DNA from 4 places in the Streptomyces sp. NPDC056144 genome. Region 4 is predicted to be linked to each of the others. Evidence: riboswitches for the same ligand, from Rfam matches in the RefSeq annotation. Region 4 holds a riboswitch; each other region holds the start of a gene.
What was found. Region 4 has a riboswitch for cobalamin ahead of ACFC0Z_RS11835 (ribonucleoside-diphosphate reductase subunit alpha). Riboswitches for the same ligand answer to the same signal wherever they lie in the genome.
Positions count from the first base shown of each region.

Region 1 (4,164 bases), on a different contig from region 4:
ATGCTGGCCGCCGCTTGTGCCGGGGAGGTTTTCACGTCGCCCGTGCCGGATCAGATGGTGCGGGCCGCGGCGGCCGTCGACAGTGGGGCCGGGGTGTTGTTCGTCGTCAAGAACTACACCGGTGACGTCCTCAACTTCGAGATGGCCGCCGAGCTCGCCGAGGACGAGGGCGTGCGGGTCGCGAAGGTGCTCGTCGACGACGACGCGGCCGTGACGGACAGTCTGTACACGGCGGGGCGGCGCGGGACCGGCGGCACCCTGTTCGTGGAGAAGATCGCGGGCGCCGCCGCCGAGGAGGGCGCGCCGCTGGAGCGGGTCGAGGCCGTGGCCCGGCGGGTGAACGAGCGGTGCCGGTCCTTCGGGGTCGCGCTGAGCGCGTGCACCACGCCCGCCAAGGGGAGTCCGACCTTCGATCTCCCGGCCGGTGAGCTGGAGTTGGGCATCGGCATCCACGGAGAGCCCGGGCGTGAGCGGCGGGCGATGATGACCTCGCGGGAGATCGCGGACTACGCCGTGGACGTCGTCGTCGAGGACCTGCGGCCGACCGCGCCCGTGCTCGTCCTCGTCAACGGGATGGGCGGTACGCCGCTGCTCGAACTGTACGGGTTCAACGCGGAGGTGCAGCGGGTCCTCGGCGAGCGGGGTGTTCCGGTCGCCCGGACCCTCGTCGGGAACTACGTGACCTCCCTCGACATGGCCGGCTGTTCCGTCACCCTCTGCGAGGTCGACGAGGAGTTGCTGCGGCTCTGGGACGCGCCGGTGCGGACGGCCGCGCTGCGGTGGGGGCGGTGAGCGGGATGACGCGGGACATCGACGCCGGGTTCGTCGTGCGGTGGCTGACGGAGGCCGCCGCGGTCGTCTCCCGCGAGGCCGATCGGCTCACCGAGCTCGACTCCGCCATCGGCGACGCGGACCACGGTGCCAACCTCAGGCGCGGCTTCGCCGCCGTGGCCGAGACGCTCGCCAAGGAGCCGCCCGCGACGCCGGGGGCGGTGCTCGTCGCCGCCGGGCGGGAGCTGATCTCGACCGTGGGCGGGGCCTCGGGGCCGCTGTACGGGACGCTGCTGCGGCGGGCCGGCAAGGCCCTCGGCGAGGACACGGCCGTCAGCCGGGAGCGGCTCGCGGAGGCCCTCGACACCGGGGTCGCCGCCGTGGGGCAGCTCGGCGGGGCACGGGTGGGGGACAAGACCATGCTGGACGCGCTCGTTCCGGGCGTCGAGGGGCTGCGGACCTCCTTCGAGGACGGGCGTACGGCCGCCGAGGCGGGCGCCCTCGGGACCGTACCCCTCCAGGCGCGCAAGGGCCGGGCCAGTTACCTCGGCGAGCGGTCGGTCGGGCACGAGGATCCCGGGGCCGCCTCGTCGGCGCTGCTCCTCGCCGTACTGGCCGACACCGCCCGGACGGGGGGTCTCTCGTGACCGCGGGGGCGTCGGCGCGGGTGGGCATCGTGCTCGTCTCGCACAGCGCGGCCGTCGCCGCCTCGGTCGCCGACCTCGCCCGCGGCCTCGCGGGCGGCGGCGACACCGCCCCGATCCGGCCGGCCGGCGGACTCCCCGACGGCGGCCTCGGGACCAGCGCCGGGCTCGTCACGGCGGCGGCGGAGGCGGTCGACGGCGGGGCCGGGGTGGCGATCCTCGTCGACCTCGGCAGCGCGGTCCTCACCGTGAAGGCGCTCCTCGCCGAGGGCGACGAACTGCCCGAGGGCGCCCGCCTGGTGGACGCGCCCTTCGTCGAGGGCGCGGTCGCCGCGCTGGTGACGGCCAGCGCCGGCGGGGACCTCGACGCGGTGGCCGCGGCGGCCTCGGAGGCGTACGTCTACCGGAAGGGATGAGCGGGGCCGCGGAGGGCCCGCCGTGAGTGCGGGGAGTGACCGAGGGGCCGCGCCCGGTGGCGACCGTGTTGTGATCGGGCAGGTCAACACACTAGTGTCGCAGGGCCTTGGTGTACGGGAAACCGGTGCGGTACCGGTGCGGCCCTCGCCACTGTGATCGGGAGTTCCGGCTCCACACCCGGGGGGAGGTCCCTCCCGGGCAAGCCACTGGACCGTAGCGGGTGACCGCCTCGGTGTGGGAAGGCGGAGTCGGGACGTATGACCGTCAGCCAGGAGACCGGCCGGGGTGCGTTGTCCATCCACGAGGTGCTGGAGAGGGTCTCCCAACCATGCATATAGCCGAGGGGTATCTACCCCCCGTCCACGCCGCCGCCTGGGGCGTCGCGGCGGCCCCGTTCGTCGTCCACGGGGCCCGCGCCCTCACCCGCGAGGTGCGCGCGAACCCCGAGTCCACCCTGCTCCTCGGCGCGTCCGGGGCCTTCACCTTCGTCCTGTCGGCGCTCAAGCTGCCCTCGGTGACGGGCAGTTGCTCCCATCCGACCGGTACGGGCCTGGGCGCGATCCTGTTCCGGCCGCCGATCATGGCGGTCCTGGGGACGATCACGCTCCTCTTCCAGGCCCTGCTGCTCGCTCACGGCGGGCTCACCACGCTCGGCGCGAACGTCTTCTCCATGGCGATCGTCGGGCCGTGGGCGGGGTACGGGACCTACCTCCTGGCCCGCCGGTTCGGCGCGCCGCTGATGGTCGCCGTCTTCCTCGGCGCGTTCGTCGCCGACCTGTCGACGTACTGCGTCACCAGCGTCCAGCTCGCGCTGGCCTTCCCCGACCAGGGCAGCGGCGTCCTGGGCGCGCTCGCCAAGTTCGGTTCCATCTTCGCCGTCACGCAGATCCCCCTGGCCGTCAGCGAGGGCCTCCTGACGGTCCTCGTGATGCGGCTGCTCACGCAGTCCAGCAAGGGCGACCTGATCCGTCTGGGCGTCCTGTCCCGGACCGCTTCGGCGCGCCCCGCCGAGGAGGTGACCGCGCGATGAGCACCCCGCGTGTCAGCAAGAGCACGAAGATCAACCTGCTGCTCCTGTTCGTCGTCGTCGCGCTGGCGGTCCTCCCGCTCGCGCTCGGTCTGGGCGACCACAAGGAGGAGCCGTTCACCGGCGCGGACGCCGAGGCGGAGACCGCGATCACGGAGCTCCAGCCGGAGTACGAGCCCTGGTTCAGCCCCCTGTACGAGCCGCCGTCCGGGGAGATCGAGTCGGCGCTCTTCTCCCTCCAGGCGGCCCTGGGCGCCGGTGTCCTCGCGTACTACTTCGGCGTGCGGCGCGGACGGCGGCAGGGCGAGGCCCGGGCGCGGGCGGAGCTGACCCCTCCGGTTCCCGTAGGAGCCGTAGGAACCGCAGGAGCCGCAGGAGCCGTCGGCGCCGCCGCGACGGCCGACGCTTCGGGCAAGGACGCGTAGCCGCCCATGCTCCCCATCGACGCGGCGGCGCACAGCAGCCGCTGGCGGCGCAGGCATCCCGCCGAGAAGGCCCTGCTCGGCTTCGGTCTGACCCTGTGCGCGGTCTGCCTGCCACCGTGGCCCGGCGCCGTGCTCGTGGCGGCGGCCACCCTCGCCGTCCTCCTCGGGCCCGCCGCCGTGCCGGGCCGTCAGCTGTGGCGGGCCTTCCGGGTCCCGCTCGGCTTCTGCGTCACGGGGGCCGTCCCGCTGCTCTTCGAGGTCGGCGGGGCGCGCGGGTTCGTCGCGCTCGCGCCGGGCGGGCCCGGTCACGCGGTCGAGCTGCTGCTCCGTACCGCGTCCGCCTCGCTCGGCGTGCTGCTCTTCGCGTTCACCACGCCCGTCTCGGACGTGCTGCCCCGGCTCGTCCGTGCGGGCGTGCCGGCGCCGGTGGTGGACGTGGCGCTGGTGATGTACCGGATCATCTTCCTGCTGCTCGACTCGCTCACCAAGATCCGGCAGGCGCAGGCGGCCCGCCTCGGGCACACCACCCGCGCGGCGACCTGGCGCTCCCTTGCCGGGCTCGGGGCCACCACGTTCGTCCGCGCCTTCGACCGGGCGCAGCGGATGCAGTCCGGCCTAGCCGGGCGCGGTTACGACGGGACGCTGCGGGTCCTGGTGCCCGCCGCCGCGGTGTCGCGCCGGTTCCTGACGGCGACGGGCGCGCTCCTGGCGGGGCTCGTCGCCCTCACCCTCGTACTCGAAAGGTTCCTTCCGTGAGCAGCACCCCTTCCCGCCCGTCGGCCCCCGTCGTGGAGCTGGTGGGGGCGGGTTTCGCGTACGAGGACGGGCCCGCGGTCCTGTCGGGTGTGGACTTCGCGGTGCCGGAGGGCCGGGCCATCGC
Region 1 covers NZ_JBHJVF010000002.1:712,681-716,844, forward strand. The annotation lists gene dhaK (dihydroxyacetone kinase subunit DhaK) at 1-792, shown strand, start outside; gene dhaL (dihydroxyacetone kinase subunit DhaL) at 798-1,418, shown strand; gene ACFC0Z_RS09695 (PTS-dependent dihydroxyacetone kinase phosphotransferase subunit DhaM) at 1,415-1,831, shown strand; cobalamin riboswitch at 1,895-2,132, shown strand; gene ACFC0Z_RS09700 (energy-coupling factor ABC transporter permease) at 2,161-2,862, shown strand; gene ACFC0Z_RS09705 (energy-coupling factor ABC transporter substrate-binding protein) at 2,859-3,284, shown strand; gene cbiQ (cobalt ECF transporter T component CbiQ) at 3,291-4,040, shown strand; gene ACFC0Z_RS09715 (ATP-binding cassette domain-containing protein) at 4,037-4,164, shown strand, end outside.
Region 1: linked by a shared signal. The riboswitch ahead of ACFC0Z_RS09700 (energy-coupling factor ABC transporter permease) and the one ahead of ACFC0Z_RS11835 (ribonucleoside-diphosphate reductase subunit alpha) in region 4 are both predicted to bind cobalamin.

Region 2 (4,164 bases), on a different contig from region 4:
CCGGCTCCGCGACGGCGGCCGGATCGTCAACATCTCCTCCGTCGCGACGAAGATGGCCTTCCCCGAGTCCGTGACCTACGCGATGACCAAGGGTGCCGTCGACACCATGACGCTCGCGCTCGCCAAGGAGCTCGGACCCCGGCAGATCACGGTCAACACCGTGGCCCCCGGCTTCGTCGCCACCGACATGAACGCGCGCCGCCGGACGACTCCGGAGGCGGCCGCGGCCCTCGCCGCCCACTCGGTCTTCGACCGGATCGGCGCCCCCGCCGACATCGCGGACGTCGTCGCCTTCCTCGTCTCCGACGACGCCCGCTGGATCACCGGCCAGTACCTGGACGTCTCGGGCGGCACCGTCCTCTGAGGGTTCCGCCCGGCAAGGCTCGATAGGGTGAGGCCACGATGACACGTTTCCGCGACAGCGTCCGGTCCCTCCTGCGCGAGCAGGTGCTCGACGCCGCCTACCGCCTCGTCGCCGCCGAGGGCTGGGGCGGCCTGCGCATGACCGGCATCGCGCGTGCCGCCGGCATCAGCCGCCAGACGCTCTACAACGAGTTCGGCTCGAAGGAGGCCATCGGCCAGGCCCTCGTCCAGCGCGAGCTGGAGGGCTTCCTCGTCGGCATCCAGCGCGAACTGGACTCCCACCGCGGGGAGTTGGAGGCCGCGGCGGCGGCCGGGGTCGGGTACACGCTCCAGCAGGCCGTGGACAACCCCCTCATCAAGAGCGTCCTGGTGGCCGCGCGCGGCGGCGACGACGACCTCCTCGCCTACCTCACCACCCGGCCGGAACCCGTCTTCGGGACGGCGATGACCCTGCTCGACGCGTACGCGATCGAGGCCTGGCCCGACGTGGACGAGGAGTCCCGCGGCCTCGCGGTCGAGACGATCGTGCGGCTCACGGTCAGCCACATCGTCCAGCCGGTGGCGTCCCCCGAGACCTCGGCGGCGCGCATCGCCCGGATCACGGCGCGGATCGCGTACCCCGGCGGGCGCTGAACCCCGCTTCCTCCCGCCTTCCTCTCTCCGTCCCTGCCGTGATCGACGGGCGACGGGCGCGCCGACGGGGTACACCTCGACTGAGACCCCCGTGACACCCCCATCGCCGATGACGACAGGGAGGCCGCCGTGGACGGCAGAAGCAAAGGGTTCGTGAAGTCCTTCAACCGTCGTGACGGATACGGGTTCGTCATCCCCGTCGGTTCCGAGGAACAGGTCTGGTTCAGCGCCGCCGACATCGAGGGCGAGGCCAGGACGCTCTCCGAGGGGCAGCAGATCACCTTCGTCCTCACCCTCGGCGAGGGCCGCTTCGAGGCCAAGGAGATCCGCCTCTGAGCTGTGCGGGTGCGAAGAGGGGCGCGGCGGGCGCGGTGGTACTGTGCCGAAGCCAGTCGCACCTGTGTACGCACCCGAACGGGCGAGTGCGCGGGTCAGGGAATCCGGTGGGAAACCGGAACTGACGCGCAGCGGTGAGGGCGACGGGCGGAGCATCGGCCACTGGGCGCGTGACAGGCCCGGGAAGGCGCTCCGTCCGGATGACCCCGAGTCCGAAGACCTGCTGGCGGCCCCGGCGTCGCGATGCCGTCCGGGGAGCACCGTACGACAGGCTCCGCGCTTGAGCCGTGACGCAGAGGAAGCCCCGTGCCGCTCGCACACCCCGTCCCTCGCCCTGCCCGGGCCCTGCTCCTGGCCCTGATCCCGACGCTGGTCCTGGTCCTGGCCGGCTGCGGCGGCGGAACCGCCCCGAAGCCGGCGGCGAAGAACCCGGAAGAGGGCACCGCCTCCGGATACCCCGTGACGCTCGACAACTGCGGCCAGCGCGTACGGATCGACCGCGCGCCGCAGCGGGCCGTGGCGCTCGACCAGGGAGCCGCCGAGATCCTGCTCTCCCTCGGCCTCGCCGACCGGATGGTGGGCACCGCGACCTGGACCGACCCCGTCCTCAAGGGACTTGAGGCCGAGAACGCGAAGGTCCCGCGCCTCGCCGACCGCTACCCCTCCTTCGAGAAGGTCCTCGGCACCGAACCCGACTTCGCCGCCGCCTCCTTCGGCTACACCCTCGGCAAGGGCGGTGTGGCGCCCCGCGAACAGTTCACGAAGCTCGGCGTCCCCACGTACCTCTCGCCGACCGACTGCGCCGACAAGGACAACAGCGGCGACGGCGACGGAGTCCGCACCAAGCCGCTCACCATGGAGACCGTGTACGGCGAAATCCGCGACCTGGCCCGGGTGTTCGGCGTGACCGGGCGCGGCGAGAAGCTCGTCGCCGAACTCGAGGGGCGGGTGACGAAGGCCGCTTCGGCGGGCGACTTCACCGACGCGACCGTCCTCTACTGGTACGCCAACGCCGAATCCCCCTACATGGCGGGCTGTTGCGGGGCGCCCGGCGTCATCACGCGCGCGCTCGGCGCGAAGAACGTCTTCGACGACACGCGCGAGGAGTGGCCCCAGATCAACTGGGAGAGCGTCGCCGACCGCGACCCCGACGTCCTCGTCATCGGCGACCTGACCCGCCGCTCCCAGTCCGCCGAGAGCGCCGCCAGGAAGATCGCCTTCCTGGAGTCCGACCCCGTCACCCGGAACATGACGGCGGTGCGGAAGAAGCGGTACGTGCTCCTCAGCGGCCAGGCCATGAACCCCACCCTGCGCACGGTCGAGGGCATCGAGAAGCTGGCGGCGGCGCTCCGCTCGTACGGGCTCGCGAAGTGAGCGCACCCACGAGCGCGCCCACGGGCGCGGACGCGAAGGCGCTGGCGAACGCGCCCGCTGGCACCCCCGCGAGCACCCCCGTGGGCTCCAGGAGCCCGGTGGCCCTGTGGGTCCTGGCCGGGCTCGGCCTCCTCGTCGCCTCCGTCGCCGTCGCGATCACCATCGGACCGGCTGACCTGCGCGTCGGCGAGGTCGGGTCCGTCGTCGCGGCCCACCTCGGCGGCGACCCGGCCGCCTCCGGCGTCTCGCCGATCCGGGACGGCATCGTCTGGAACCTCCGCCTGCCCCGTACCCTCCTCGCGGCCGTCTGCGGCGCCGGACTCGCCGTCTGCGGCGTGGTGATGCAGTCGCTGCTCCGCAACCCGCTCGCGGACCCGTTCGTCCTCGGCGTCTCCTCCGGTGCCTCGACCGGCGCCGTCCTGGTCGTCGTCCTCGGCGTCGGCGGGGGAGTCCTCTCCGTCACCGGCGGCGCGTTCCTCGGCGCGGTCGCCTCCTTCGCGCTCGTCCTGCTGCTCAGCCACACCCTCGGCGGCTCCACCGACCGCGTGGTCCTCGCGGGCGTCGCGGCGATGCAGCTCTTCTCCGCGCTGACCTCCTTCGTCGTCATGACGGCCGCCGACGCGGAGACCACCCGGGGCGTGCTCTTCTGGCTGCTCGGCTCGCTCGGCGGGGCCGGGTGGGGCGACGTGCGCGTCTGCCTCGCGGTGCTCGTGGCGGCCCTGCTCGTCTGCGGCGGGTACGCGCGGACCCTCGACGCCTTCGCCTTCGGCGAGGACGCCGCCGCGTCCCTCGGCGTCGCCGTCACCCGTACGCGTACCGTCCTGCTCTGCGCCACCGCGCTCCTCACGGCCGCGCTGGTCTCCGCCGCCGGGGCGATCGGCTTCGTCGGACTCGTCCTGCCCCACGCGGCCCGCGCCCTCGTCGGCCCCGGGCACGCCCGGCTCCTGCCGGTGTCGGCGCTCGCCGGGGCGGTGTTCCTCGTCTGGGCCGACACCCTCGCCCGTACGGTGCTGGATCCGCAGGAGGTGCCGGTGGGCGTGGTGACCTCGCTCGTCGGCGTACCGGCGTTCGTGCTCGTCCTCTACCGGACGCGGGGGACACGATGAGCACGAGTGTGGACGTGGGTACGGGACTTCGCGCCGAACGGGTCTCGCGGGCCGTCGACGGGACCCCCGTCCTCGACGGGGTCACCCTCGCCCCGCGCCCCGGCACCGTCACCGGCCTGCTCGGCCCCAACGGCTCGGGGAAGTCGACGCTCCTCCGGCTCCTCGCCGGTGTCCTCGCCCCCGACACCGGCGTCGTCACCCTCGACGGCGAACCCCTCGACCGGCTCGGCCGCAGGACCGTCGCCCGGCGGCTCGCCGCCGTCGAGCAACAGGCCGACACTCAGGTCGACCTGACCGTCCTCGACGTCGTCCGCCTCGGCCGGGTCCCGCACCGCAGGGCCTGGACGCCCGC
Region 2 covers NZ_JBHJVF010000004.1:408,691-412,854, forward strand. The annotation lists gene ACFC0Z_RS15860 (SDR family NAD(P)-dependent oxidoreductase) at 1-364, shown strand, start outside; gene ACFC0Z_RS15865 (TetR family transcriptional regulator) at 403-996, shown strand; gene ACFC0Z_RS15870 (cold shock domain-containing protein) at 1,126-1,332, shown strand; cobalamin riboswitch at 1,430-1,554, shown strand; gene ACFC0Z_RS15875 (ABC transporter substrate-binding protein) at 1,639-2,706, shown strand; gene ACFC0Z_RS15880 (FecCD family ABC transporter permease) at 2,787-3,812, shown strand; gene ACFC0Z_RS15885 (ABC transporter ATP-binding protein) at 3,809-4,164, shown strand, end outside.
Region 2: linked by a shared signal. The riboswitch ahead of ACFC0Z_RS15875 (ABC transporter substrate-binding protein) and the one ahead of ACFC0Z_RS11835 (ribonucleoside-diphosphate reductase subunit alpha) in region 4 are both predicted to bind cobalamin.

Region 3 (4,164 bases), on a different contig from region 4:
ATCTCCGCTTCGTGCGCGAGCGCGTTGAGGGCGGCGGCCGTCATGGCGCTGCCGCCGCGCCGGCCCCGTACGACGAGGTATTCGAGGCCGAGGTCGTTCTCGGCGAGGGCGTCCTTGGACTCGGCGGCGCCGATGAACCCGACGGGTATGCCGAGGACGGCGGCCGGCTTGCCCGCGCCCTTCGCGATCATCTCCAGGAGGTGGAAGAGCGCGGTGGGCGCGTTGCCGATGGCGACGACGGAGCCTTCGAGGCGGTCGCGCCAGAGTTCGAGCGCGGCGGCCGAGCGGGTGGTGCCGAGCTCGGCGGCGAGGGCCGGGACGGCCGGGTCGGAGAGCGCGCAGAGCACCTCGTTGTCGGCGGGCAGCCGCTTGCGGGTGACGCCACTGGCGACCATCTGGGCGTCGCAGAGGATCGGCGCACCGGCCTGGAGGGCGGCACGGGCGTCCGCCACGACCCGCGGCGAGTAGGCGATATCGCTGACGAGGTCGGTCATGCCGCAGGCGTGGATCATCCGGACCGCCACCTGGGCGACGTCGGCGGGCAGGCCGTCGAGGTCCGCCTCGGCGCGGATCGTGGCAAAGGACCGGCGGTAGATCTCCGTCCCGTCCTTCTCGTAGTCGAACATCCTGGTGTTCTCGCTCATCTCGTCAGCGGATGGTGGTCGTGCGGGCCGTGGTGACCGCTTCGTGCAGGGCTGTACGGGGGGTGGCGGCGCCGTCCACCAGGTAGGCGCCGTCGGCGGTGGCGACGACGTCGACCCAGGCGCCGTGCGGGTGGCCGCAGCGGCGCTCGCAGCCGGAGTAGTGGACGGGGAGGGCCCTTCCGGGGAGGCCGCGTGCGGGGAGGCCGCCGGCCGGCCCCGGGGTCGCGTCGGCGCGGACGTCCGCGAGGGACTTGGCGCAGCCGGGGCGGCCGGTGCACGCGGTGACGTCCACCCAGGGGGAGCCGGGGTCGGTGATCAGGCCGTGGGCGGCCAGGTCCTCGTTTCCCGTGGCGCCCACGACCACCGCGCCGCGCCACGGCGTCAGCCGGATCTCCTCGGCGGGCAGCAGCGCCCGCAGCTGGGCGGCGGTGAGGCGGCCGAGGGGCGCGAGGACGTAGCGGGAGGCGGGGCCGAGCGGGCCGGGGGAGGGCGGGGCGCCGTGGAGCAGGATCGATGCGGCCGCCGGTACGGGCTCCGCCGCGATCCCGGCCCCCGCGAGGGCGCCGGCCAGGTCGGGGGCGTACCCCTCGGGGAGTTCGCCGACCCGCCAGGCGCCGGTCCCGGCCGCGCGGGCCGCGTCGAGGAAGGCCCCGGCGGCGGCGAGCGCGGCGCGGGGGGCGTCGGCCCCGGCGACGCGGAACGCCCGCCCGCCGACGTACAGACGGGCCGCGCCGCCGTCCACTGCGACCAAGGTCACATCCCCGCCGAGCCCCGCCACGTCCCCGCGGCCGTCGTCGAGGACGAAGAGGAAACGGCCGGAAAGCGCCGCCGCCCAGGGCGCGGCGCAGAGGAGGGCGTCGAGCTCGCGGGCCCACAACTGGACCTCGGGGCCGCCGAGTCCGTCGAGACCGGCGGCGGGGGAGACGACGATGTTGCGGACGCGCTCGTGCGTGGAGGAGGGCAGCAGGCCGGCCTCCGCGAGCAGCGCCGCGAGCTCCGTCCCGCAGTCGTCCGCGAGGCCCCGGAGCTCCGCGTTGCCCCGGGAGGTGATGCTCACCGAGCCGTCGCCCAGGGTCTCCGCCGCGTGCGCCAGGGCCTCGGCCTGACGTGCGGTCAGTCGGCCTGCGGGGAGCCGGAGTCGGGCCAGTCTCCCGTCGTCGGCGGCGTGCAGGCGCAGCGCTCCGGGGCAGGCGTCGCCACGGTCCCTTGTGCGGGGTTCGTCCCGTTCGGGCGTCGGGGGTGGGGTGGGCGGCATGGCGGCGAGCATACCCACGGGGATCGGGCCCCTCACCGGTCGCGATCCGGCCGATCCGTGCCCGCTGCCCGCGGGTGGCCCGGGTGCGATCCGTGTACGGGTCCCCGTGTGCGGCCCGCGTCCGGTCCGGGTGCGGCCCGCGTCCGGTCCGGGTGCGGTCCGCGTGCGGTCCGCGTGCGGTCCGCGTGCGGTCACGAGTGTGATCCGGTCGATCCCCCGGCTCTCTTCGGCCCGCCCCCGCCACGATCTAGGATGCAGATCGGCATGGGGTCCCAGGACCCCGGGGAGGAAGCCCGGTGAGAATCCGGCGCGGTCCCGCCACTGTGAGCCCGTTCCGGACCGCCCGGCACGGGTGAGTCAGGAACTCCCGCCGTCCACACGACCACCCGGGGCGCGGACAACCCCGAGGAAGGGCCTGCGTCGCCATGCTCCTGCTGCTGTCGCACTCCGACACCGACCTGCTCAGCGCCCGCGCGGCGAACACGGCCGCGACGGAGGCCGAAGGGGACGGTCTCGCGTACCGCTTCGCCAACCCCTCCCGAGTCCCGCTCGCCGACCTCCCCGGCCTCCTCGACGGCGTCGAGCTCGTCGTCGTCCGCCTCCTCGGCGGCCTGCGCTCCTGGCAGGAGGGGCTGGACGCGATCCACGCCGCCGGAAAGCCGGTCGTCGTGCTCAGCGGCGAACAGGCCCCCGACGCCCAGCTGATGGAGGCCTCGACGGTTCCCGTCGGCGTCGCGACCGAGGCGCACGCCTACCTCGCGCACGGCGGCCCCGCGAACCTGACGCAGCTGGCCCGCTTCCTCTCCGACACCGTGCTCCTCACCGGTCACGGCTTCGAGGCCCCGGCCGCCGCCCCCACCTGGGGCCCCCTGGAGCGCACCCCCCGTGCCACCGACGGCCCGACGGTCGCCGTGCTCTACTACCGCGCCCACCACATGAGCGGGAACACCGCCTTCGTCGGCGCCCTCTGCGACGCGATCGAGGACGCCGGGGCCCAGGCCCTCCCGCTGTACGTGGCCTCGCTGCGCGCCCCCGAGGAGGAGCTCGTCGAGACGCTCCGCGGGGCGGACGCGATCGTCACGACCGTCCTCGCCGCCGGTGGCACCAAGCCCGCCGAGGCGCAGGCCGGCGGCGACGAGGAGGCCTGGGACGCGGGCGCGCTCGCCGCGCTCGACGTGCCGATCCTCCAGGCCCTGTGCCTGACCGGCTCGCGTTCGGCGTGGGAGGAGAACGACGAGGGCCTCTCGCCGCTCGACGCCGCCAGCCAGGTCGCCGTGCCCGAGTTCGACGGCCGCCTCATCACCGTCCCGTTCTCCTTCAAGGAGATCGACGCCGACGGCCTGCCCGCGTACGTCGCCGACGCCGAGCGCGCGGCCCGCGTCGCCGGGATCGCCGTCCGGCACGCCCGGCTCCGCCACATCCCGAACGCCGAGAAGAAGCTCGCGCTCGTCCTCTCCGCGTACCCCACCAAGCACTCCCGCATCGGCAACGCCGTCGGTCTCGACACCCCCGCCTCCGCCGTCGCCCTGCTGCGCCGACTCATCGCCGAGGGGTACGACTTCGGGCCCGAGGCCGACCTCCCGGGGCTGGTCTCCGGCGACGGCGACGAGCTGATCTACGCCCTCATCGAGGCGGGTGGCCACGACCAGGACTGGCTGACCGAGGAGCAGCTCGCGAGGAACCCGGTCCGCATCCCGGCCGCCGACTACAAGCGCTGGTACGCGACGCTTCCGGCCGAGCTGCGCGAGCAGGTCGAGGAGCACTGGGGTCCGGCGCCGGGCGAGATGTTCCTCGACCGGTCCCGCAACCCGGAGGGCGACATCGTCCTCGCGGCGCTGCGGCGCGGGAACCTGCTGATCCTCATCCAGCCGCCGCGCGGCTTCGGCGAGAACCCGATCGCGATCTACCACGACCCCGATCTCCCGCCGTCCCACCACTACCTGGCCGCCTACCGCTGGATCGCCGCCCGCGAGGACGACGGCGGCTTCGGCGCCGACGCCATGGTCCACCTCGGCAAGCACGGCAACCTGGAGTGGCTGCCGGGCAAGAACGCCGGTCTGTCCGCCGCCTGCGGCCCGGACGCGGCGCTCGGCGACATCCCGCTGATCTACCCGTTCCTCGTCAACGACCCGGGCGAGGGCACGCAGGCCAAGCGGCGCGTGCACGCCACCCTGGTCGACCACCTCGTGCCGCCGATGGCCCGCGCCGACTCGTACGGCGACATCGCGCGCCTGGAGCAGCTGCTCGACGAGTACGCGCAGATCT
Region 3 covers NZ_JBHJVF010000006.1:109,540-113,703, reverse strand. The annotation lists gene ACFC0Z_RS19860 (precorrin-8X methylmutase) at 1-644, opposite strand, end outside; gene ACFC0Z_RS19855 (cobalamin biosynthesis protein CobG) at 649-1,911, opposite strand; cobalamin riboswitch at 2,149-2,285, shown strand; gene cobN (cobaltochelatase subunit CobN) at 2,325-4,164, shown strand, end outside.
Region 3: linked by a shared signal. The riboswitch ahead of cobN (cobaltochelatase subunit CobN) and the one ahead of ACFC0Z_RS11835 (ribonucleoside-diphosphate reductase subunit alpha) in region 4 are both predicted to bind cobalamin.

Region 4 (4,164 bases):
GGAGCCGCGAGGTCATCCGCCGCAACACCACGATCCTGCCGCTGTACTCGCTGATGCTGGGCCTGCTCGCGCTGCTCGGCTTCATGGCGATCGCCGCCGGCATCCAGGTCAAGAACGGCCAGCTCGCCATCCCGCAGCTGTTCGAGAACATGTTCCCGGCCTGGTTCGCGGGCGTGGCCTTCGCCGCGATCGGCATCGGCGCGCTGGTCCCGGCCGCGATCATGTCGATCGCCGCCGCCAACCTCTTCACGAGGAACATCTACAAGGACTTCCTCAAGAAGGACGCGACCCCGGCGCAGGAGACCAAGGTCTCCAAGCTGGTCTCGCTCCTCGTGAAGGTCGGCGCGCTCGTCTTCGTCCTCACCATGGACAAGACGGTCGCGATCAACTTCCAGCTCCTCGGCGGCATCTGGATCCTCCAGACCTTCCCGGCGCTGGTCGGCGGCCTCTTCACCCGCTGGTTCCACCGCTGGGCGCTGCTCGCCGGCTGGGCCGTCGGCATGGTCTACGGCACGTTCGCCGCGTACGGCGTCGCCAGCCCGACGCAGAAGCACTTCGGCGGTTCGGCGGCCGAGATCCCGGGCATCGGCGAGATCGGCTACATCGGCCTCACCGCCTTCGTCCTCAACGTCGTCGTCACCGTCGTCCTGACCTTCGTCCTCAAGGCCGTGAAGGCCCCCGAGGGCGTCGACGAGACCTCCCCGGAGGACTACACGGCCGACGCCGGCGACCCCGTCTCCGGCGGGAAGTCGTCGAAGGTCGGTGCCGGGGCACACTGATCGCATGGATTTCACGATCAGGGCGGTACGGCCCGAGGAGTACGAGGAACTCGGTGACCTCACCGGGTTCACGTACCTGGGCGACGGGCTGCTGCTCGACGGCGAGGACGACTACTACCTGGCGGTGCTGCGGGACACCGAGCGCCGGGCGCGCGAGGCCGAGGTGCTCGTCGCCGTCGACGAGGAGACCGGCCGGATCATCGGCGGCGTGACCTTCGCCCTCGGCGGCACCACCTGGGCCGACATCGCCGTCCCCGGCGAGGCCGAGTTCCGGATGCTCGTGGTCGGGCCCGAGGCGCGCGGCAGGGGTGCCGGAGAGGCGCTCGTGCGGGCCTGCGTGGACCGCGCGCGGGCCGTCCCGGAGTGCGCCCGGCTGGTGCTCTCCACGGGCCCGAGCATGGTCGCGGCGCACCGGATCTACGAGCGGATGGGCTTCGTCCGTACCCCCGGGCGGGACTGGGAGCCGGTCCCCGGCTTCACCCTGAAGACGTACGCGCTGGAGTTCCACACGACGGGCACGTAAAACCTGACGACACAACATGTGGGGGGCGCCAACTCCGGCGCCCCCCACATGTATGCTCGACCTCGCTGTCGACGCAGGGAAATCCGGCGCGAATCCGGAACTGTCCCGCAACGGTGTGCTTCGTGCGGATTTTCGGTACGGAGCGAGTCCGACGACCTGCCGGCAGCCCACCCGGTCCGTCCGTTCCGGGTGTCACTGACGTCCGGGCCTCGCGGAGTGGGCCGGTGGACGCGGGCATCCGTGCGTACGGATCGCCTCGCCCGCCCTCCCCCGTCGCGGCCAGGAGCCGAGCGAGGGAGAGCCCCCACGTGACCATCGCGCCCGCCGATCCGGCCACGGAGATCGACAGCGACGGACCCGGCACCGTGCTGCTGCGGACCCTGACCGATCTCACCGCCGATCTCCCCGACACCGACCCCGGCAAGATCGCCGCCGCCGCGCTCCGCGGCCGCAGCGCCACGTCGGACGAGGCGGAGCTGCGCGAGCTGGCCACCGAGGCGGCCGCCGGTCTCATCGCCGAGGACCCGGCCTACTCCCGGCTCGCGGCCCGGCTCCTGACGATCACCATCGCCGACGAGGCGGCCGGCCAGGGCGCGGTCTCCTTCTCCGCCTCCGTGGCCGTCGGTCACCGCGAGGGCCTGATCGCCGACCGCACCGCCGAGTTCGTCGCGCTGCACGCCGAGCGCCTCGACGCCACGATCGACGCCGCCGGCGACGACCGCTTCGGCTACTTCGGCCTGCGCACCCTCTACTCGCGCTACCTGCTGCGCCACCCGATCACCCGCAAGGTCATCGAGACCCCGCAGCACTTCATGCTCCGCGTGGCCTGCGGTCTCGCCGAGGACGACAGCACCCGCGCGCTCGACGAGGTGGCGGCCCTCTACGGCCTGATGAGCCGTCTGGACTACCTGCCCTCCTCCCCCACGCTCTTCAACTCGGGCACGCGCCACCCGCAGATGTCCTCCTGCTACCTCCTGGACTCCCCCCAGGACGAGCTGGACTCCATCTACGGCCGCTACCACCAGGTCGCGCGTCTCTCGAAGCACGCCGGCGGCATCGGGCTCTCCTACTCCCGCATCCGCGCCCGCGGTTCGCTGATCCGCGGCACCAACGGCCACTCGAACGGCATCGTCCCGTTCCTGAAGACCCTCGACGCCTCCGTCGCCGCCGTGAACCAGGGCGGCCGCCGCAAGGGCGCCGCCGCCGTCTACCTGGAGACCTGGCACGCGGACATCGAGGAGTTCCTGGAGCTCCGCGACAACACGGGCGAGGACCAGCGCCGTACGCACAACCTGAACCTCGCGCACTGGATCCCGGACGAGTTCATGCGCCGGGTCAACGCGGACGCCGAGTGGTCGCTCTTCTCCCCCTCGGACGTGCCCGAGCTCGTCGACCTGTGGGGCGAGGAGTTCGACGCCGCCTACCGCGCCGCCGAGGCCAAGGGCCTGGCCCGCAAGACGATGCCGGCCCGCGACCTCTACGGCCGCATGATGCGGACCCTCGCCCAGACCGGCAACGGCTGGATGACCTTCAAGGACGCCTCGAACCGCACGGCCAACCAGACGGCCGAGCCGGGCTCGGTCGTGCACTCCTCGAACCTCTGCACCGAGATCATCGAGGTCACGAACGACGACGAGACCGCGGTCTGCAACCTCGGCTCGGTCAACCTCGGCGCGTTCGTGGTCGGTTCGGACATCGACTGGGACCGCCTGGACGCGACCGTCCGCACGGCCGTCACCTTCCTCGACCGCGTCGTCGACATCAACTTCTACCCGACCGAGCAGGCGGGCAACTCCAACGCCCGCTGGCGCCCGGTCGGCCTGGGCGCCATGGGCCTCCAGGACGTCTTCTTCCAGCTGAAGCTGCCGTTCGACTCCGCCGAGGCGCGCGCGCTGTCCACCCGTATCGCCGAGCGGATCATGCTCGCCGCGTACGAGGCCTCCGCCGACCTCGCCGAGCGCAGCGGCCCGCTCCCCGCCTGGGAGAAGACCCGCGCGGCCCGCGGTGTCCTGCACCCGGACCACTACGACGTCGAGCTGAACTGGCCGGAGCGCTGGGCCGCCCTGCGCGAGCGGATCGCCGCGGTCGGCATGCGCAACAGCCTCCTGCTCGCCATCGCGCCGACGGCGACCATCGCCTCGATCGCGGGCGTCTACGAGTGCATCGAGCCGCAGGTCTCCAACCTCTTCAAGCGCGAGACGCTGTCCGGCGAGTTCCTCCAGGTCAACTCGTACCTCGTCGACGAGCTGAAGAAGCTCGGCGTGTGGGACGCGCAGACCCGTGACGCGCTCCGCGACTCCAGCGGCTCCGTCGCCGACTTCTCCTGGATCCCGGCCGAGACGCGCGAGCTGTACCGCACGGCCTGGGAGATCCCGCAGCGCGGGCTCATCGACATGGCGGCGGCCCGTACGCCGTTCCTCGACCAGTCGCAGTCCCTGAACCTGTTCATGGAGACGCCCACCATCGGCAAGCTGTCGTCGATGTACGCGTACGCCTGGAAGCAGGGTCTGAAGACCACGTACTACCTGCGCTCGCGCCCCGCGACCCGGATCGCCCGCGCCGCCCAGGCGTCGGCGACGGCCGCCGCCTCGGCCCCCATCCCCGTCCAGCAGGCGACCACCGACGCGGACGCGCTCGCCTGCTCCCTTGAGAACCCCGAGTCCTGCGAGGCCTGCCAGTAATGAGCACCACCAGCTCCTCCGAGAAGAAGAACCTGCTCGACCCTGGCTTCGAGCTGACTCTCCGCCCCATGCGCTACCCGGACTTCTACGAGCGCTACCGGGACGCGATCAAGAACACGTGGACGGTGGAGGAGGTCGACCTCCACTCGGACGTCGCCGACCTCGCCAAGCTCACCCCCGG
Region 4 covers NZ_JBHJVF010000003.1:214,866-219,029, reverse strand. The annotation lists gene mctP (monocarboxylate uptake permease MctP) at 1-779, shown strand, start outside; gene ACFC0Z_RS11840 (GNAT family N-acetyltransferase) at 784-1,302, shown strand; cobalamin riboswitch at 1,321-1,481, shown strand; gene ACFC0Z_RS11835 (ribonucleoside-diphosphate reductase subunit alpha) at 1,611-3,983, shown strand; gene ACFC0Z_RS11830 (ribonucleotide-diphosphate reductase subunit beta) at 3,983-4,164, shown strand, end outside.